DNA from 3 places in the Streptomyces sp. NPDC050315 genome. Region 1 is predicted to be linked to each of the others. Evidence: riboswitches for the same ligand, from Rfam matches in the RefSeq annotation. Region 1 holds a riboswitch; each other region holds the start of a gene.
What was found. A riboswitch is a leader RNA that binds a small molecule or an ion and turns the genes downstream of it on or off. The one in region 1 is predicted to bind thiamine pyrophosphate.
Positions count from the first base shown of each region.

Region 1 (6,819 bases):
TTCGATCAAGTAGTGCGGGGCAGTGGTTGATGAGCCAAACAGTGCAGGCAGAAGTGATGATGAGCTTCATCGTCTCCGAGGAACTCGCCTTCCGGATTCCGGTGGAGCTCGATTTCGACAGCGCCGATCCCTATGCCGTGCGCTTCACGTTCGATCTCCCGGGCGATGCCCCGGTGACCTGGGCGTTCAGCCGGGAACTGCTCCTGGACGGCCTGAGTCGGCCGGCCGGTGAAGGGGACATTCACGTGGCGCCGGTCTCGGGCGCGCACCTCAGTGATGTCTTCGTCAGTCTGCAGGTGGGCTCCGAGCAGGCGCTTTTCCGCGTCGGCGCGGCTCCGTTGGTCGCTTTCCTGGACCGTACGGACCGGCTGGTGCCGCTCGGCCAGGAGCAGATCTGCGGCACGCTCGACGCGGAGCTGGACCGGATCTTCGCGAACGCGCAACGGGCGGGCTGACCGCCGGTCCGGCCCGGTCAGCGCTTGCGGCGGCGGCCCCGTCCACCGCGCCTGCTGCCCGGCTGCCCGGGCCCCGGACCGGCCGCCCGGCCGTCTTCCTCCTGCGGACCGCTCCGGCTGCCGCGGTCGGCGGAGACCACCAGTACCGCCAGCAGCGTGGTCAGCGGTACGGACACGACGAGCCCGATACTGCCCACGAGCGTCCGGATGATCTCCTCGGCCACCATTTCGCTGCCGGCGACCGTACCGACACCGCTGCGGGCGATGGAGAACAGCAGGAGCAGTGGGAGCGCGGCGCCCGCGTACGCCAGTACCAGCGTGTTCACCACCGACGCGATGTGGTCCCGCCCGATCCGCATCGCCGCCCCGTAGATCTGCCGCCGGCTCGCCGTCGGGTCGGCGTCCCGCAGCTCCCACACGGCCGCCGTCTGGGTCACGGTCACGTCGTCCAGTACACCCAGCGACCCGATGATGATCCCCGCCAGCAGCAGACCCCGGATCTCGATGCCCGGGTAGAGGCTGTGCACCAGTCCCGTCTGGTCGTCCGTGTTGCCCGTCAGCTGTGCCCAGCCGATGAACACCGATCCCAGCAGCCCGATCAGCAGCAGTGACGCCAGCGTGCCGAGCACCGCGACCGATGTACGGGCCGTCAGGCCGTGGCACATGTACAGCGCGATGAGCATGATCGCGCTGCCCCCGACCACCGCCACCAGCAGCGGATTCGAGCCCTGCAGGATGGCCGGCAGGATGAACACGGTGAGGACGGCGAAGCTCGCCGCCAGCGCGACCAGTGCCAGCACCCCGCGCAGCCGCCCGACGACCACCACCGCCAGCGCGAACACCGCGGCGAGCACCCACATCGGGAAGGTGCGGTCCACGTCGGTGACCGAGTACTGCAGGTCCCGGGGCGCCTTGGGCGCGTACGCCACCACGACGTCCTGGCCCTCGGTGTAGCGGCGCGAGGCATCCGGCGTCACCACGGTCTTGAAGCGGTGCCCCGTGTCCTTGCCGGTGGTCACCTCGATGGTGGCCTGCTCACAGCGCTGCGCCTGCTGCTGCGCGCCACCGCCGGGTCCCGTCGGCGGCTGTTGCTGCTCCATCTGCTGCTGTTGCTGTGCGTTGACGTCGGCGCAGTCCACCTTCGTCAGCTGGACGACCCGCGCGGACTGGGTCTCCTGGTCGAAGCCGACCCCCGTGGGCTTGTGCGGCGGTGCGCCGCCGGGCCAGAGGGCGATCAGCCCGACGCCCACCGCCAGGGCGAAGGGGATCAGTACCGCGGCGATGACCTTGCGCAGGTGGCGCGAGACGGGCGCGGCTGGTCCGTGGCCATGGCTGTGGCCGTGTGCATGCGGATGAGTGTGCGGCTGGGGCTCGGGCTCGTTGCGGGTCACCGCCCGATCATCCAACAACTCACCGGGCCCCCTGGTCACCACGCGGCATCGGCCGCTACCGTGGTGGCACCTTTGCAATCGCGGGAGCTCGGAGCACCGGGCTGAGAGGGCGCTGATTCCGTACCAGCGGTGTTTCACGTGAAACACCGACACGGGAAGAGCTGCGTCGACCGCCGAACCTGTTACCGGGTAATGCCGGCGTAGGGAGTGGGTCTTAATGACTCTGCAGGATGCACGCACGCCCGAAAATGGCCAGGACGCTGCCGAGACGACGCAGCAGATCGGCTGGCACAAGGGCTACATCGACGGATCGCGCCCCGACATCCAGGTGCCGGTCCGGCGAGTGCACCTCACCAACGGCGAGCACGTGACGCTTTACGACACGTCAGGGCCGTACACCGACCCCAATATCGAAACCGATGTCCGCCGCGGCCTCGCGCCGCTGCGGGAGAACTGGATCATCGCCCGCGGCGACACCGAGGAGTACGCGGGCCGGCCGATGCGCCCGGAGGACGACGGCCTCAAGCACACCTCGCCGCGTGGCGGCCTGAAGAACCTCGACGCGGTGTTCCCGGGCCGGCCCCGGCAGCCGCGCCGCGGTCGGGACGGCGCCGTCACCCAGCTCGCGTATGCCCAGCGCGGCGAGATCACCGCGGAGATGGAGTACGTCGCGGTCCGCGAGAAGTGCAGCCCCGAATTCGTGCGGGACGAAATCGCGGCGGGTCGCGCGGTACTGCCGGCCAACGTCAACCACCCGGAGATCGAGCCGATGATCATCGGCAAGAACTTCCTGGTGAAGGTCAACGCCAACATCGGCAACTCCGCGGTGACCTCCTCCATCGAGGAGGAGGTGGAGAAGATGACCTGGGCGACCCGCTGGGGCGCCGACACGGTCATGGACCTCTCCACCGGCCGGAACATCCACACCACCCGCGAGTGGGTGCTGCGGAACTCCCCCGTTCCCATCGGCACCGTCCCCCTCTACCAGGCCCTGGAGAAGGTCGACGGCAAGGCCGAGGAGCTCACCTGGGAGATCTACAAGGACACCGTCATCGAGCAGGCCGAGCAGGGCGTCGACTACATGACGGTCCACGCCGGTGTGCTCCTGCGGTACGTCCCGCTCACCGCCCGCCGCAAGACCGGCATCGTCTCCCGCGGCGGCTCGATCATGGCGGCGTGGTGTCTGGCGCACCACAAGGAGTCCTTCCTCTACGAGAACTTCGAAGAGCTCTGCGACATCCTCGCCTCGTACGACGTCACGTTCTCGCTCGGTGACGGCCTGCGCCCCGGCTCCATCGCGGACGCCAACGACGAGGCCCAGTTCGCGGAGCTGAAGACGCTCGGCGAGCTCAACACCATCGCCAAGTCGCGCGGCGTGCAGACCATGATCGAGGGCCCGGGCCACGTCCCGATGCACAAGATCAAGGAGAACATCGACCTCCAGCAGGAGATCTGCGAGGAGGCGCCGTTCTACACCCTGGGTCCGCTCACCACCGACATCGCTCCCGCCTACGACCACATCACCTCGGGCATCGGCGCCGCGATGATCGCCTGGTGGGGCACGGCGATGCTCTGCTACGTCACGCCCAAGGAGCACCTGGGCCTGCCGGACCGCGACGACGTGAAGACCGGCGTCATCACGTACAAGATCGCGGCCCACGCGGCCGACCTGGCCAAGGGCCACCCGGGCGCCCAGGAGTGGGACGACGCCCTCTCCGACGCCCGCTTCGAGTTCCGCTGGGAAGACCAGTTCAACCTGGCCCTCGACCCGGACACGGCCCGCGCCTTCCACGACGAGACGCTCCCGGCCGAACCGGCCAAGACGGCGCACTTCTGCTCCATGTGCGGCCCGAAGTTCTGCTCCATGAAGATCTCCCAGGACATCCGCCGCGAACACGGCGGCGACCTGGCCGTGGACCCCGAGGCCGGCATGGCCGAGAAGTCCAAGGAATTCGCGGCAGCGGGCAACCGCGTCTACCTGCCCCTTGCGGAATGACCTCCTGATCCTTCCGTTCTACACACGCCCCCGGTCCCGTCGTGGACTCGGGGGCGCCGTGCTTGTGATGGGCCCTGTGAAGCGAGTTTTCAGGTGAATGCCGCGCGGAAGGCGTCGAGTGCGGCGTCGGAGTCGTGGCGGGCCCAGCCTTCGAGTGCGACGGTGCCGTTGTATCCGAGGTTGCGAAGCTCCCCGGCGATGGCGGGGTAGTGGATCTCCCCGGTGCCGGGTTCACAGCGACCCGGTACGTCGGCCACCTGGATTTCGCCGACGTAGGGGAGGGCTTGGCGAACCAGTTCGATGAGGTTTCCCTCGCCGATCTGAGCGTGGTAGAGGTCGAGGTTCATGCGCAGGTACGGGCTGTTCACGGCCTGTACGAGGGCGAGCGTGTCGGCGGCGCGGGCGAAGGGGGTGCCCGGGTGGTCGACGGCCAGGTTGAGGTTTTCGAGGGTGAAGACGCGGCCGGCCTCCTCCCCCAACTCGGCCACCCGGCGCAGCGTGTCGAGCGCCGCCGGCCACATGCTGGGCGTGACGTTTTCGACGGGACGGACGGGGAGCCCCTTCCCGTCCAGGCCGGTGCCGTGCAGGTTCAGGCGCGGGCAGTCGAGCCGCTTGGCCACGTCGAGGGACTGTCGGGCCGAGGTGAGCAGAGCGTCGATGCCGTCGGGCTCGGTGAGGTTGCCCTCCAGGTAGCCGGTCATGGAGGAGAAAGTGGCTCCGGTGGCGGTGAGGGCGTCGATGTCCTTGGCGGACCAGTCCCAGACCTCCACTTGGAAGCCACGCTCGGCGATATGGCGGACCCGCTCGGGGAAGGGCCGGTCGAGGTAGAGCATTTCGGCGCAGGCGGCCAGCGTGTAAGGAGTGCTGCTCACTTGGTCACCTCGGCGATGTCGACGGCGGAGGCGGTCTTGATGCTGCGGATGGCGGCCAATGCGATGGACAGTGCCCGGCGTGCGTCGTGCCCGGTGACCGGTACCGGGGACTGGTTACAGATGGCGTCGGTGAACGCCCTCAGTTCGGCGGTGTACGCCGCGCGCAGCAGCTCGGTGTCGCGTCGGGCGGTGTCGGCCTGGATCCCGTCGGCTCCGTAGTAGGTCATGTCGGTGCGGCGTCCGTTGCCGGCGGTCACCATGCCCTCCGAGCCGAAGACTTCGGCGCGTACGTCGTATCCGTAGAGCGCGGAGAAGGAGGCCTCGGTGGTGGCGATGGCGCCGTTGTCGAAGCGAATGGTCACAACGGCGGTGTCGAGGTGGCCGTCGGCCTTGGCGTCGGGGCGAACCAGCGCATCGGCGGTGGCGTGGACGCGCACGGGGGTGGCACCGGGGTTGAGCCAGCACACGGTGTCGAAGTCGTGGATGAGGGTTTCGAGGAAGATCGTCCACTGCGGAATGCGGGAGGGGTCCGCGGTGAAGGGTCCCGGGTCGCGGGTCAGTGAACGCAGCAGCTGCGGAGCCCCGACCTTACGTTCGTCGATGGCGGCACGGGCTGCGGCGAAGCCGGGGGCGAACCGGCGGTTGAAGCCGACCTGGAGCACGATGCCGGCTTCCTCGGCCGCGGCGATGGCGAGGTCGGCATCCTCCAGGGTGACCGCCATCGGCTTCTCGACGAAGACGTGCTTGCCGGCGGTAGCCGCGGCCACGACCAGGTCGGTGTGTGCGCGAGCGGGCGCAGTGATCAGCACTCCGTCGATGTCGGCCCGGTCGAGTACCTCCGCGACGTCGGTGGTGGCCAGCGGGACGTCGAGTGCGGTCGCGAGACGTTCGGCGGCTCCGGGGACGGGGTCGCTGATCGCAGCCAGCGTGGCTCCGGGGACATGCCGGGCAACGATCTCCGCGTGGTTCGAGCCGATGCGGCCGGCCCCGATGGTGGCCAGTTGCAAGGTGTCCGAGGCGGGCCGGGCGCTACGACCGGTGCTGACATCGGTGACGGTCATGGAGTGCTCCACATCACTAGTACGTTCTAGTTGCACAACGTAAAGCCCACTCCGCATGGGGTCAAGAGGTGGATATGCTCGGCACAGGCGGCACCCGCCGGGGGCGGCGCGGGCGTCCGCAACGATTCGAGCAGGTAGGAGCAGCGGAAGTGGGCGAGCCCGAGGAGGCACGCGCCGAAGCCGAGCAGCGCTCGCCCCGCACGTCGGCCACCGGCGGCAAGCGCGGAAACGGGACCCGGCCGACGATGGCCGACGTGGCCCGGGCGGCGGGTACGTCCACCGCACTCGTATCGATCGTCATGCGCGGCGTGCCGGGAGCCAGCGAGGCCACCCGGCAGCGCATCATGCGGATCGCCGACGAACTGGGCTATGTCCCCGACCAGCGTGCGCGCAAGCTCCGGCAGTCCAGCTCCCGGGTACTCGGCGTCTCCTTCGAGCTCCAGCAGCCCTTCCACGGCGACCTCGTGGAACACGTCTACTCCGCCGCCGCGCAACGCGGCTATGAAGCCGTGATCAGTGCGGTGGCCCCCAGTCGCAGCGAAATGACGTCCGTCAACGCCCTGCTTCGGGAGCGGTGCGAGGCGGCGATCCTCCTGGGCAGCGGGCTGGAACCCGAGGAGCTGACGAGCCTGGCCCGCCGGGTGCCGACCGTAGTCGTCGCCCGCCACACCGATGCCTCCGGCGTGGCCGTGGTGCGCGGTGACGACACAGCGGGGATCGCGCTCGCCGTCGACCACCTCGTGGCGCTCGGACACCGGCGCATCGCCCACATCGACGGCGCCGGCGCCCCTGGCAGTTCCGACCGTCGGCTGGGCTTCCTGGAAGCCATGGGGCGCCACGGACTCCAGGACTCGGCCGACGTGATCGCCGGTGGTCTCACCGAGACCGCAGGCGCCGAAGGCATGCGCTACCTGCTCGACCGCCCCTCGCCCCCCACCGCCGTGATCGCGTTCAACGACCGCTGCGCCACCGGCGTGCTGGACGTCCTCGCACGTCACGGACGTGACGTGCCCGGTGATATTTCCGTCGTCGGCTATGACGACT
Region 1 covers NZ_JBFAKN010000006.1:396,445-403,263, reverse strand. Annotated here, with positions in the region: gene AB0I82_RS24105 (SsgA family sporulation/cell division regulator) at 30-455, shown strand; gene AB0I82_RS24100 (YibE/F family protein) at 473-1,846, opposite strand; TPP riboswitch at 1,917-2,070, shown strand; gene thiC (phosphomethylpyrimidine synthase ThiC) at 2,064-3,842, shown strand; gene AB0I82_RS24090 (TIM barrel protein) at 3,932-4,714, opposite strand; gene AB0I82_RS24085 (Gfo/Idh/MocA family oxidoreductase) at 4,711-5,775, opposite strand; gene AB0I82_RS24080 (LacI family DNA-binding transcriptional regulator) at 5,925-6,819, shown strand, end outside.

Region 2 (6,819 bases), on a different contig from region 1:
CCCGGCTGCGCACCCGGCCGGCCGGCCACGACGTCGACGGCTTCGACGCGTCGGCCGATCACCTGATCGTGACGGACACCGCCAGTGGCGAGGTGGTCGGTACGTATCGCCTGCTGCCCCCGGGGCGCGGCGAACGCTCCTACTGCGAGGGCGAGTTCGACCTGCGGGCGCTGCACGACGTGCGCGGGCGGATGGTGGAGGCCGGGCGCGCGTGCGTGCACCCGGACCACCGGACCGGCGCGGTGATCAACCTGATGTGGGCCGCGCTCGCCCGGTACGTCCTGCTCTCCGGCCACCGCTACCTCGCGGGCTGCGCCTCCGTACCGCTGGCCGACGGCGGCCAAGCGGCCTCGCACGCCTGGCTGCTGGGGACGATGAAGCACTGCTCCCCGGCCGAGCTGCGAGTGCACCCGTACCGCCCGTGGACGCCGCCGGGCGTGATCGAGAACGAGCCGAGTTACGCGCTGCTGCCGCCGCTGCTTCGCGGCTACCTCCGGATCGGCGCCTGGATGTGCGGGGCACCGGCCCACGACCCGGAGTCCGATGTCGCGGACTTCTTTGTGCTGCTGGACATGGACCGGATCGACGACCGCTACCGGCGCTTCTTCCTGGGGGATTAGGAATACCCCTGGCACGCACCGGGACCGCGCTCCTCCGCCCGGCGGAACGGGACCCCTGACGAAGGTCAGGGGCCGCCTCGGACCTTCGGGCACTGCGGCGCGGTTCACCCGGCTCCTACCGTCGATCGGGAACGGTGCGGGCCCGTCGAGTACCCGCTCCCGCGCCGCGGACACCCAGCGAACGGAGACCCGGCCCCTTCGACGGCCTCGCCGACCACCTGATTGGGCCGGACCGCGGGCCATCGACCGGCTGCTGCGCGGCGAGAAGGGCCGGCAACGGTACACGTGGGGGCGCGCCATGGTCGGGCGGCACGCCACGACACTGATAGTGGCGGGCCGCTTCCTGCCCGGCGGCCGGGTGGCGTCCGCACTGTCCACCGGCAGCCTGCGGTTCCCGCTGCGCCGCTTCGTCCTGCTGGACGCGGCCGGCGCCACGCTGTGGGCCGTCACCAGTACCGCCAACGGTTACGTCGGCGGCGCGGCGGCTGACGGCCCGTCGGGGGAGGGGCAGAGTGGCTCAGGAGGCCCGGCCCCACGCCTCCGCGTAAGCGCGCGCCGCCGTACGGGGGTCGGCGGCCGCGCAGATGCCCGAGACGACCGCGCCGCCCGCCGCGCCCGCGGCCCGCAGCGGCGCCATGTCCGCCACCGTCACCCCGCCGATCGCCACCGCCGGCAGCGGCGTGGGCGCCGCCAGCCGGGCGAAGCCCTCGATGCCCAACTCCGGTGGCGCGTCCGCCTTGGTACGGGTCGCGTGCAGCGCGCCGATGCCGACGTAGTCGACCCGCGCCGGTTCCTTGGCCGCGGCCCGCAGTTCGTCCTCCGTCGCGGCGCTCAGCCCGATCACCGCTTCCGGCCCGGTCAGCGCGCGGACCGCGGCCACCGGCAGGTCGGACTGGCCGACGTGCACCCCGGTCACCCGCGCCCCGGCCGCGCGCGCCGCCAAGTACACATCCACCCGGTCGTTGACGAACAGCGCGACGTGCTCGGGCAGTACCGCGGAGATCCGCAGCACCGTGTCGAGGAACTCCCGTGCTGCGCCGTCCTTCTCCCGCACCTGTACTGCCGTGACCCCGCCGGCCACCGCCTCCGCGACCGTGCCGGGCACGTCCCGGCCGCACGCGGCGGCCTGCGCCGCGTCGGTGACCAGGTACACGGAGAGGTCCAGCGGTGCGGGCAGTTCCGGGTCCCCGGTCACGCCCACGAGATGGCCGCCCGCTTGTCGAGCGTGTCCTCGTCGAGGCCGTACAGCGCGTCCAGGAAGGCGGCCGCGAAGCTGCCGGGGCCGCCGCTGCGCTCGGCCGCGACCTCGGCGGCCACGGTGTAGACCGTCACCGCGGCGACCGCGGCGGCCAGCCGGTCACCGTCCGGAGCCGAGTGCGGCGGGGCGAACGCCGCCAGCACCGCGCCCAGCGCACAGCCACCGCCGGTCACCCGCGTCAGCAGCGGGTCCCCGTTGGCGACCCGTACCGTCCGCGCGCCGTCCGTCAGCAGATCGACCGGTCCGGAGACAGTGACCACCGCACCCGTCGCGCGGGCCAGCGTGCCCGCGGCCCCGGCCGCCGACTCGACCTCGTCCGTCGCGTCCACCCCGCGCCCGCCGCCTCCGGTCCCGGCCAGCGCGATGATCTCCGAGGCGTTGCCGCGCACAATGGACGGGCCCTGCGCGGCCAGCCGGTGCGCCAGCGCGGTCCGTACCCGCAGCGAGCCGATCGCCACCGGGTCCAGCACCCACGGCGTCCCGTTGCGGACTGCCGACGCCACCGCCTCGGTCATGGCCGCGCGCTGCTCGGCGTGCGGTGTGCCCACGTTGACCAGCAGTCCCGAGGCGGCCCCGGCGAACGGGCCGGCCTCCTCGGGGATGTCCACCATGGCCGGGGCGGCCCCCAGCGCGAGCAGAACGTTGGCCGTGAAGTTCGAAACGACCTGGTTGGTGAGGCACTGCACCAGTGGTGTTTCATGGCGTACGCGGATGAGCGCTTGCCGGGCCGTGGCAAGCAGGTCGTCGGCCGGACGCGTCATAGGGGCATTCCTCTGTGACATCCCTTCGCTGGTGCGAACCAGATCAGGTTCGACGGGTGTGATCTCAGCCCTTGAGATGGGCACCCCGTGTCTCTGTGTGCCCACATGCTACCCGCACCCCGTTCCCGATCCGGAACCCCGACCCCTGGAAGACCCATGACCATCGAGCGTCCCGTGTTCGACGGGCGGATGCCCGCCGGCGCCGGCGATCTGTCCGTCGAACGGCACGGCATCGGCCCCGTGCCCGAGAACAACCGCTACGGCCGCCCCGGCCGCCTGTTCACCGTGTGGTTCGCGCCCAACCTGACCATGACCGGCGTCTTCACCGGCACCGTGGGCATCGGCCTCGGACTCGACTTCTGGACCGCGTTCGCCGCGATGGCGCTCGGCACGCTGCTCGGCGCCGCGCCGTCCGCCTACCTCGGTACGTGGGGCAGCCTCACCGGCACCGGTCAACTGCCGCTCGCCCGGCTGGCGTTCGGCGGCGGCGTCGTACTGCCCGGCATCCTGCAGTGGCTGTCCTCCATCGCCTGGGACGCGCTGATCGGACTGTTCGGCGGCGACGCGCTGGCCCGCCTGCTCGGCTGGCCCTTCTGGCTGGGCGCGCTGACCGTCCTGCTCCTCCAGGGCGTCGTCGGCGTCCTCGGGTACGAGGCCATCCACCGCCTCCAGACCGTGATGACCTTCGTGCTGGGCGCGGCCTTCCTCGCCCTCAGCGTCAAGCTCCTCGATGGTGTCCCGCTCCCGTCGGCCGCCACCGCACACGGCGCCGACCGGGCCGGGGCCTTCGTCCTGACCACCACCGTCGCGCTGAGCCTCGCCATCTCCTGGGCCCCCTACGCCTCGGACTTCAGTCGGTACCTGCCGCGCTCGTCCTCCCGGCCGCGGATGTTCTGGTACACCCTGCTCGGCATGGCCGCCGCGTACCTCTGGGTGCAGACCCTCGGCCTGTGGGCGGCGGGCCTCTTCACCGACCAGACGGCGGCGGGCGTGCACAAGCTGCTCGGCGGCGGGGCGCTGGGCGCCTTCGGGCTGCTGGCCATCGCCGCCTCGGCGGTGTGCAGCAACGCCATGAACGACTACAGCGGTTCGCTGGCCCTGCAGACGGCCGGGGTCCGCATCCCACGCCCCATCGCCGCCGCAGTCGCCGCCGTACTCGGCTTCCTGCTCGTCCTGTGGATGCACGCCGCCGACACCACGGCCCGCTTCCAGAACGTGCTGCTCTTCGTCGGCTACTGGATACCCGGCTTCATCGGCGTCGTCGCGATCGACTGGCTCGCCCGCGCCCGCGCCCGCAGCGGTCGGCCGGTCGAGGTGCACGAGGAATTCGCCCGTCCGCAGCCGTGGTGGCCGGCGGTACTGGCCTTCGTCGTGTCGTTCGCCGCCGCCGTGCCCTTCATGGACACCTCGCTGTACATCGGCCCGGTCGCCGAGGCGCTGCACGGCGCGGACCTGGCGTACTTCGTGACTTTCCTGGTCTCGGTCGCGGTCTACGCACCGCTTCGGCTGCGCGGCGCGCGCGGAAACTGAAAAGGCCTGCGGACACAACAAAACCCCGGTCGCATTGGCGGCCGGGGCGGCTCTCCGCGTATATTGGGAGTTTCCATGCCCTGAAATGAATTTGAGCATGGCGAAGCTTTACTGGAGTCATCTTAACCAGGCGGGAGTCGAATTGTCAATCCAGGTGCCGGGCGAAGAATCGGGCGTACGGCCGGACCGGTCCGCCGACGAGGAGACGCGCCGCGAGGAAATGCGCCGTGAGCAGGAATTCATCGACATGCTCTACGAGCGCCTCGGCGAGCTGCGCGCCGGGGCGGGTGCCGCGGTGCAGGGCGCCCTGGCGGCGGCCGACACCGGCACGCTGCAGGCGCGGCTGGAGCGCGATGTGACCGTGGCCGAGCAGGCCGGGCTGCTCGCCGCCTTCGACGCGGGCGAGCACGGCCTGTGCTTCGGCCGGCTCTCCTTCCGCGACGGCGCCGACCACCACATCGGGCGGATCGGCATCCGGCGCGACGACGCCGAGCGCACACCGCTGGTCATCGACTGGCGCGCCGACGTCGCCCGCCCCTTCTACCTCGCCACCGGCCACACCCCGATGGGCCTGCGCCGCCGGCGCCACATCTCCACCGAAGGCCGCCGCGTCACCGCACTGCACGACGAGATCATGGACCTCGCCGACACGGTGCGCACCGGCCACGAGGGCACCGACGCCGACACCGTGCTGCTCGCGGCCCTGGACGCGGCCCGCACCGGCCGGATGCACGACATCGTGCAGACCATCCAGGCCGAGCAGGACCGCATCATCCGCGCCCCGCACCGCGGCGTCATGGTCGTCGAGGGCGGCCCCGGCACCGGCAAGACCGTCGTCGCGCTGCACCGCGCCGCGTACCTGCTGTACGCGCACCGCGAGCTGCTCGCCCGCCGCGCCGTACTGATCGTCGGCCCCAACCCGGCGTTCCTCGGCTACATCGGCGAGGTGCTGCCCGCGCTCGGCGAGACCGGCGTACTGCTCGCCTCGCCCGGCGAGCTCTTCCCCGGCGTCCACGCCACCGGCACCGACACCCCCGAGGCCGCCGCGGTCAAGGGCGGCGCCGCGATGGCCGACGCGCTCGCCGCGTTCGTACGCGACCGCCAGCGGCTCCCCGAGCCCGGCACCGTCATCCCGCACGAGGACGGCGACCTCCTCCTCGACGCGGACATCGTCCTGGAGGCCCGCCACCAGGCGCGCGAGACGAAGCTGCCGCACAACCTCGCCCGCCCGCACTTCGCCTTCCGCATCATCGACGCGCTCACCGCCCAGCTCGCCGACCGGCTCGGCGCCGACCCGTACGGCGGCCCGAACTTCCTCGGCCCCGACGACATCGCCCAGCTCGGCAAGGCGATTGCGGCAAGCGGCGAGGTGCACGCGGCCATCGCCGACCTGTGGCCTGCCCTCACCCCGCAGGAGCTGGTCGCCGACTTCCTCGCGGAGCCGGTGCACCTGCCCGAGGCCGACGCCGCGGCGATCCGCCGCGAGGGCGGCGAGTGGACCGCCGCGGACATCCCCCTCCTCGACGAGGCCGCCGAACTCCTCGGCGAGGACGACTCCGCGGCGCAGGCGGCGGCCGAGGCCGAGCGCCTGGAGCGGATCGAGTACGCGCAGGGCGTGATCGACCTCGCGTACGCCTCGCGCACGCACGAGTTCGAGGGCAAGGATGACGAGGACTCGGAGGTGCTGGGTGTCCAGGACCTCATCGACGCCGAACGCCTCGCCGACCGGCACGAGGAGGCCGACCACCGCACCGCCGCCGAACGCGCCGCCGCCGACCGCACCTGGGCCTTCGGCCACATCATCGTCGACGAGGCGCAGGAGCTGTCCGCGATGATGTGGCGGCTGCTGATGCGCCGCTGTCCGACCCGCTCGATGACGCTGGTCGGCGACCCGGCGCAGACGGCCGAGCCCGGCAGCTGCGGCACCTGGGAGTCGATCCTCGATCCGTACGTCGGCGACCGCTGGGAGCATGTACGCCTCGGCGTCAACTACCGCACCCCCGCCGAGATCATGGAGGTCGCGGCGGAGATGATCCGGGCCGCGTACGCCGGTACGCCGACCGCCGCGGCCTTCGAGCCGCCGCGCTCGGTCCGCTCCACCGGTGTACCGCCCTGGTCGCACCGCACCGATGACCTGCCGCGCGCGGTCGCCGAGGCGGTCGCGCGAGAGGCCGACGCGGAAGGCCGCCTCGCGGTCATCGCCCAGCGGCACCACCACGAGGCCCTGCTGGCCGCGCTACCCGACGCGTCCGCGGGCGAGGCCCCCGACCTGACCAGCCCGGTCGTCCTCCTGGACCCCCGCCAGGCCAAGGGCCTGGAGTTCGACATGGTACTGGTCGCGGAACCGACGGAGTTCGGCGTGAGCGACCTCTATGTCGCCCTGACCCGGGCTACGCAGCGTATGGGGGTGCTGCACACGGGCGCGCTGCCGGCGGGCCTGGAGGGGCTGGAGGCACGGTAGGCACGACCGCGCCGGTCGCCGGTCGCCGGTCGCCGGTCGCTGGTCGTCGGTCGGTTGTCGTCGATCGTCAGTGGGCGGTCGGCTGTCGACGACGGGCTGTCGACGGCCGGTACGTAGTACGTCCCGGCCGTCGACAGCCGAACCCTCATCGCCCTACGCTGTGTTCGTGATTCCGGCCGTTGACCGGAA
Region 2 covers NZ_JBFAKN010000001.1:1,109,491-1,116,309, reverse strand. Annotated here, with positions in the region: gene AB0I82_RS04925 (GNAT family N-acyltransferase) at 1-620, shown strand, start outside; gene thiE (thiamine phosphate synthase) at 1,138-1,815, opposite strand; gene thiM (hydroxyethylthiazole kinase) at 1,812-2,639, opposite strand; TPP riboswitch at 2,643-2,737, opposite strand; gene AB0I82_RS04910 (cytosine permease) at 2,796-4,169, shown strand; gene AB0I82_RS04905 (helicase) at 4,390-6,630, shown strand.
Region 2: another riboswitch for thiamine pyrophosphate. It lies ahead of thiM (hydroxyethylthiazole kinase); the one in region 1 lies ahead of thiC (phosphomethylpyrimidine synthase ThiC).

Region 3 (6,819 bases), on a different contig from region 1:
ACCGCTCGTACCGCTCGCCGTCGGCGGTACGGCGATGGTGGTCGCCGGGTACGTACGCGGGGCCGAGGGCGCCTGGGTGGCGATGGCGCTCACCGCGCTCGCCGTGCTGGTCTGGCGGATGACCGAGTCCCCGGACCACTACCTCCGGGACGTCACGGCCGGCGTCTTCGCGGCGTTCTACGTGCCGTTCCTCGCGACGTTCGTCGCCCTGATGCTCGCGGCGGACGCGGACGGCCCGTACCGGGTCCTCACCTTCCTGCTGCTCACGGTCGTCAGCGACACCGGCGCGTACGCCGTCGGCTGGCGCTTCGGCAAGCACAAGCTCGCCCCCCGCATCAGCCCCGGCAAGACCCGCGAGGGCCTCGTCGGCGCGGTGGCCTTCGCGATGGCGGCGGGTGCGCTGTGCATGGAGTTCCTCATCGAGAACGGCGCGTGGTGGCAGGGCCTGCTCCTGGGCCTCGCCGTCGCCGCCAGCGCCACCCTCGGCGACCTCGGCGAGTCCATGATCAAGCGCGACCTCGGCATCAAGGACATGGGCACGCTGCTGCCCGGCCACGGCGGGATCATGGACCGGCTGGACTCCCTGCTGCCGACGGCCCCGGTGGTATGGCTCCTCCTGGTGATCTTCGTCGGCACGGGCTGACCCCGCGCCGCGCACGAGCCCCCCGTCTGCGGTCCGCCGCGGATGGGGGGCTTTGTTTTCACACGGTCAGGGAAGACCGGGCTTCACACGGTCAGCGGGACCGGGTGGATCTCGTCGGCCCGGTGACCTGCGCGTTCGTGGACACGCTGGACCGCATCGGCCGAGGGCGCCTCGGAGAGGCAGTAGACCGTGCCGGACTGCGGATCCGCCCACGCCTTCTCGAAGTGGACGCCTTCTTCCTTCTCGATGGCGAGATCGGCCTCGTGGGCCTCCTTCAGCTGGTCGCCCGTGATGCCCTTCATCCCCTGGTGGACGTCCATGAACTGGGCCATGGCGTTGCGCCTCCTTCCGACGTGCGCGTCCCGACGGTGACGATCGCCGAGGCGGCTTACCAGCTCCGACATCTCCATCGTCTGCCCGCACGACGACGGCGGCGACCGGACGGGCCACGACCGGCAGGCAGCGAGGGTGACGGCCCCCACCCCGCTCTCATCAGGGCAGCCCCCGATGATCTGCGACACTGGACGGACCATGCCTGCACCTGGAGAACTTACTTTTGTCGCGCCGCGGGGGGCCAAGAAGCCGCCGCGGCATCTTGCCGATCTTTCGCCCGCTGAGCGCAAGGAGGCCGTGGCGGCGATCGGGGAGAAGCCGTTCCGCGCCAAGCAGCTGTCGCAGCACTACTTTGCGCGGTATGCGCACGACCCGGAGCAGTGGACGGACATTCCGGCCGCGGCGCGGGAGAAGCTGGCGGCCGAGATGCTGCCGGAGCTGATGAGCGTGGTGCGGCACATCTCGTGCGACGACGACCAGACGCGCAAGACGCTGTGGAAACTGTTCGACGGGACGCTGGTCGAGTCGGTGCTGATGCGGTACCCGGACCGGGTGACGATGTGCATCTCCTCGCAGGCCGGGTGCGGGATGAACTGCCCGTTCTGCGCGACGGGGCAGGCGGGGCTGGACCGGAACCTCTCGACCGCTGAAATCGTTCATCAGATTGTCGATGGGATGCGGGCGCTCAGGGATGGGGAGATCCCTGGTGGGCCGGCGCGGCTGTCGAACATTGTGTTCATGGGGATGGGCGAGCCGCTCGCGAACTACAACCGGGTCACGGGGGCGATCCGGCGGCTGACCGATCCCGAGCCGGACGGGCTGGGGCTGTCGCAGCGGGGGATCACCGTGTCCACGGTGGGGCTGGTGCCGGCGATGCTGCGCTTCGCCGACGAGGGCTTCAAGTGCCGGCTCGCGGTCTCGCTGCACGCGCCGGACGACGAGCTGCGGGACACGCTCGTGCCGGTGAACACGCGGTGGAAGGTGAGGGAGGTGCTCGATGCTGCTTGGACGTACGCGGAGAAGTCCGGGCGCCGGATTTCGATCGAGTACGCGCTGATCCGGGACATCAACGACCAGGCGTGGCGCGGGGACCTGCTCGGGAAGCTGCTCAAGGGGAAGCGGGTGCATGTGAACCTGATTCCGCTGAACCCGACGCCCGGGTCCAAGTGGACCGCCTCGCGGCCGGAGGACGAGAAGGCGTTCGTCGAGGCGATCGCGGCGCATGGTGTGCCGGTGACCGTGCGGGACACCCGTGGGCAGGAGATCGACGGTGCGTGCGGCCAGCTCGCGGCCTCGGAGCGCTGAGAGCGCGCTGGTAACGTAGCGTCGAACGTTTCTACATCACCTATAACGCACACCATCCGACAGGGGAGCGCCACAGCGCTGAGAGTGCGGGCAGTGAGAGCCGATGCCGCTGCCGCAGACCCTTGAACCTCGCCCGGGTCATTCCGGGTAGGAAGTTCGGTCGTCCTCATGCTGTTGCGCCCTGCCCGCGGTACCGGTCCCACCGGACGCCGCGGGCGGGGCCGCGTCTCTTCCTGGCCAGCCAGGAGGAATGAACAAGTGAGAACTTTCGGTAAGGCCACCGCGGCTGCCGTCGTACTGGCGGTCGGCGGTGCGGCGCTGGCCGGCTGCGGCGCCTCCGGCGGCGACGAGGCGGGCGACGCCAAGACCGTCAAGCTCGTCACCCACGACTCGTTCGCGGCCTCGAAGTCCGTACTGAAGGAGTTCGAGAAGCAGAGCGGGTACAAGGTCCAGCTCGTCAAGGGCGGCGACGCAGGCAAGGCCGTCAACCAGGCGGTGCTGACGAAGGACAACCCGCAGGGGGACGTCTTCTTCGGGATCGACAACACGCTGCTGTCGCGCGGGCTCGACGAGGGGCTCTTCACGCCGTACGAGGCCAAGGGGCTGAGCGGGGTGCCCGCGGAGTTCCAGCTGGACAAGGCGGAGCACCGGGTCACGCCCGTCGACTACGGCGACATCTGCGTGAATTATGACAAGGCGTACTTCGAGCAGCACGACATCGCGCCGCCGAAGACGTTCGGTGATCTGGTGAAGCCGCAGTACAAGGGGCTGTTGGTCACCGAGAACTCGGCCACGTCGTCGCCGGGGCTGGCGTTCCAGCTCGGGACCATCGCCGAGTACGGCAAGGGTGGCTGGCAGGACTACTGGAAGAAGCTCAAGGCCAACGACGTCGAGGTCGTCGACGGCTGGGAGCAGGCGTACTACGAGCGGTTCTCGGGCGCGGCCGGCAGCAAGGGCGACAAGCCGCTGGTCGTTTCCTACGCCTCCAGCCCGCCCGCCGAGGTCATGGCCAAGAAGCCGGCGCCGAAGGAGGCGCCGACCGGCGTCGCCACCGGGACCTGCTTCCGGCAGACCGAGTTCGCCGGGCTGCTGAAGGGCGCCGCGAACGAGAAGGGCGGCAAGGCGCTGCTGGACTTCCTGATCAGCAAGAAGTTCCAGGAGGACCTGCCGCTGCAGATGTTCGTCAACCCGGTGGTCGAGGGCGCGAAGGTGCCCGAGCTGTTCACCAAGTACGGGCAGAAGATCGATGAGCCGAAGACGGTCGCGCCCGCGGACATCAGCAAGAACCGCGAACAGTGGATCAAGCAGTGGTCCTCGCTCGTCGTGAAGTAGACCCGGGCGCGGACCAGGGACGTTTCCGGCGGCCGGGGCGCGGCGAGGACGCGCGCCGGCCGGCCGGGCGCGCCACGGCCACTCGGCTCGCGCTGATGGCCGTGCCGTTCGGCTTCTTCGTGCTCTTCTTCGCCTACCCGGTCGCCATGATCGTCGGCCGGGGGCTGCGGGAGGGCGGGAGCTGGCAGTTCGGGCGGGTGGGCGAGGTCCTCACCGATCCCGACCTGCTGCACGTCCTGTGGTTCACCGGCTGGCAGGCGGCGGCTTCCACGGCACTCACGCTGCTGATCGCGCTCCCCGGCGCGTACGTCTTCGCGCGCTTCGAATTCCCCGGAAAGAGGCTGCTGCGGGCGGTCGTCACCGTGCCGTTCGTGCTGCCCACCGTCGTCGTCGGCTCCGCCTTCCTGGCGCTCGTCGGCCGCGGCGGCCTGCTGGACGACCTGTGGGGCGTACGGCTGGACACCTCGGTCTGGGCGATCCTGCTCGCGCACGTCTTCTTCAACTACGCGGTGGTCGTACGGACCGTCGGCGGGCTCTGGAGCGCGCTGGATCCGCGCCAGGAGGAGGCCGCGCGGGTGCTCGGCGCCGGGCGGTTCGCGGCCTGGCGGCGGGTGACGCTGCCCGCGCTGGCTCCCGCCGTGGCCGCCGCCGCGCTGATGGTCTTCCTCTTCACCTTCACCTCCTTCGGGATCGTGCAGATCCTCGGGGGCCCGCGCTTCGCCACCCTCGAAGTGGAGATCTACCGGCAGACCGCCGACTTCCTGGACCTGCCGACCGCCGCGGTGCTCACCCTCGTGCAGTTCGCCGCCGTACTCGGACTGCTCGCGCTGCACGCGTGGACGGTACGGCGGCGCGAGAGCGCGCTGAAGCTGGTCGACGCGTCCCGTACGGCGCGCAGGCCGCGCGGCGCCGGACAGTGGGCGCTGCTGGGCAGCACGTTCGTGGTGATCGCGCTGCTGCTCGTGCTGCCGCTTGCCGTACTGGTCGAGCGGTCCTTCGCCGGGCCCGACGGCTACGGCCCGGTCTTCTACCGCGCGCTGCAGGCCGCGGCCGGTGCGGATTCCACGTTCACCGTGCCGCCGCTGACTGCCCTGTGGAACTCGCTCGCGTACGCGGTCGCCGCCACCGCCATCGCGGTCGTCGTCGGCGGGCTGGCGGCGGCCGCGCTGACGCGGCGCGGCGGCCGGCTCGTCCGCGGCTTCGACGCGCTGCTCATGCTGCCGCTCGGCGTCTCCGCCGTGACCGTCGGCTTCGGCTTCCTGATCAGCCTCGACGAGCCGCCGCTGGACCTGCGCACCTCCTGGTGGCTCGTACCGCTCGCGCAGGCCCTCGTGGGCGTGCCCTTCGTCGTACGGACCATGCTGCCGGTGCTGCGCGCGGTGGACGGGCGGCTGCGGGAGGCCGCTGCCGTACTGGGAGCCACGCCCTGGCAGGTGTGGCGCGAGGTCGATCTGCCGCTGGTGCGGCGGGCGTTGCTGATCGCGGCCGGTTTCGCGTTCGCCGTCTCGCTCGGCGAGTTCGGCGCGACGGTGTTCATCGCGAGTCCGGACCGGCCCACGCTCCCGGTGGCCGTGGCGCGGCTGCTGGGCCGCGCGGGCGAGCTCAACTACGGGCAGGCGATGGCCCTGTCGACGATTCTCATGGTGGTGTGCGCGGGGGCGCTGCTGGCGCTGGAGCGGGTACGCACCGACCGGACGGGAGAGTTCTAGGTGACCGACAACCGGACCGGCAATCGGACTGACGGCCCTCTCCTGCGCCTGGATGCCCTCAGCGTCCGCTTCGGTACGCACACCGCGCTGGACGCCGTCGCCCTGGACGTCGCCGAGCACGAGACCGTCTGCGTCCTCGGGCCCAGCGGCAGCGGCAAGTCGACGCTGCTGCGGGTGATCGCCGGGCTGCAGCAGGCCGACGCGGGCGAGGTCGTACTCGATGGCCGGAACCTGCGTACCGTACCCACCCACCGGCGCGGCGTCGGGCTGATGTTCCAGGACCACCAGCTCTTCCCGCAGCGCGACGTGGCGGGCAACGTCGCCTTCGGGCTGCGGATGCGCGGCGCCGCACGGGCCGAGCAGGAACGGAAGGTCGCCGAGCTGCTCGACCTGGTGGGCCTGCCGGGCGCCCAGCGCCGGGCCGTCGGCTCGCTCTCCGGCGGCGAGCAGCAGCGCGTCGCGCTGGCCAGGGCGCTGGCGCCCAGCCCCCGGCTGCTGATGCTGGACGAGCCGCTCGGCCAGCTCGACCGCGGGCTGCGCGAGCGCCTGGTGGTCGAACTGCGGCGGCTTTTCAGGGAGTTGGGGACGACCGTACTGGCGGTGACGCACGACCAGGGTGAGGCGTTCGCGCTCGCCGACCGGGTCGTCGTCATGCGCGACGGGCGGATCGCGCAGACCGGTACGCCGCTGGAGGTCTGGCAGCGCCCCGCCGACGAGTTCGTCGCCCGCTTCCTCGGCTTCGACAACGTCGTGCCGGCCACGGTCACCGGCGAGGCCGCGGACACCCCGTGGGGCAAGGTGCCGGTCCCGGACGGCACGGCGGAGGGCACCTGCCGGCTCCTCGTCCGCCCGGCCGGCGTCCGTCTGGTGCCGGCCCGCGAGGGCCTGCCCTGCACGGTCGCCGCGCGCACCTTTCGCGGTACGCACGTCTCCCTGCGGCTGCGCCCGTCGGCCGGTCCCGAACTGGACGCGGCCTGTGCGCTCGCGGCCGCGCCGGAGGTGGGCGAGAAGGTCGGCGCTGCGTTCGTCGCGGGTGATGTGGTGGTCCTACCCGTACGCGACTGACCTGGATGTACGGGCAGTAGAACCCCTCACCCCACCAGCGGCCCCGCCGCCAGATGCGCCACCCCGCCCGTGACCGCCGTCAGGACCACGACCAGTACGCACGCGCGCAGGGCGGCGGCGCGGTGGAGGAGGGCGGCCGGGGTGCCGAGGCGGCGGAGGGCGTCCGTCGTCGCGGTGCGGGCCGCGCGGGACTCGGTGACCGCGGTCAGCACGCTGAGCGCGGTACAGGCCAGTACCAGGCCGCCGCCGAGCGCGGAGAGCGGGCCGAGGGAGCCGGGGGCGCCGTGGCCGTACAGGGTGTACGCGGCGTAGCCGCCCGAAGCGGCCGCCATCAGGATGCCCAGCGGGCGGCCCACCCGGCGGGACTCCTCCTGGAGGACCCGCCCGGCCAGCAGCCGTGCCGCGCCCGCCCGGCCCGCGCCCACCACCCGC
Region 3 covers NZ_JBFAKN010000004.1:84,507-91,325, reverse strand. Annotated here, with positions in the region: gene AB0I82_RS15700 (phosphatidate cytidylyltransferase) at 1-643, shown strand, start outside; gene AB0I82_RS15695 (SCO4226 family nickel-binding protein) at 727-975, opposite strand; gene rlmN (23S rRNA (adenine(2503)-C(2))-methyltransferase RlmN) at 1,175-2,281, shown strand; TPP riboswitch at 2,333-2,453, shown strand; gene AB0I82_RS15685 (thiamine ABC transporter substrate-binding protein) at 2,540-3,613, shown strand; gene AB0I82_RS15680 (iron ABC transporter permease) at 3,709-5,322, shown strand; gene AB0I82_RS15675 (ABC transporter ATP-binding protein) at 5,323-6,387, shown strand; gene AB0I82_RS15670 (hypothetical protein) at 6,414-6,819, opposite strand, start outside.
Region 3: another riboswitch for thiamine pyrophosphate. It lies ahead of AB0I82_RS15685 (thiamine ABC transporter substrate-binding protein); the one in region 1 lies ahead of thiC (phosphomethylpyrimidine synthase ThiC).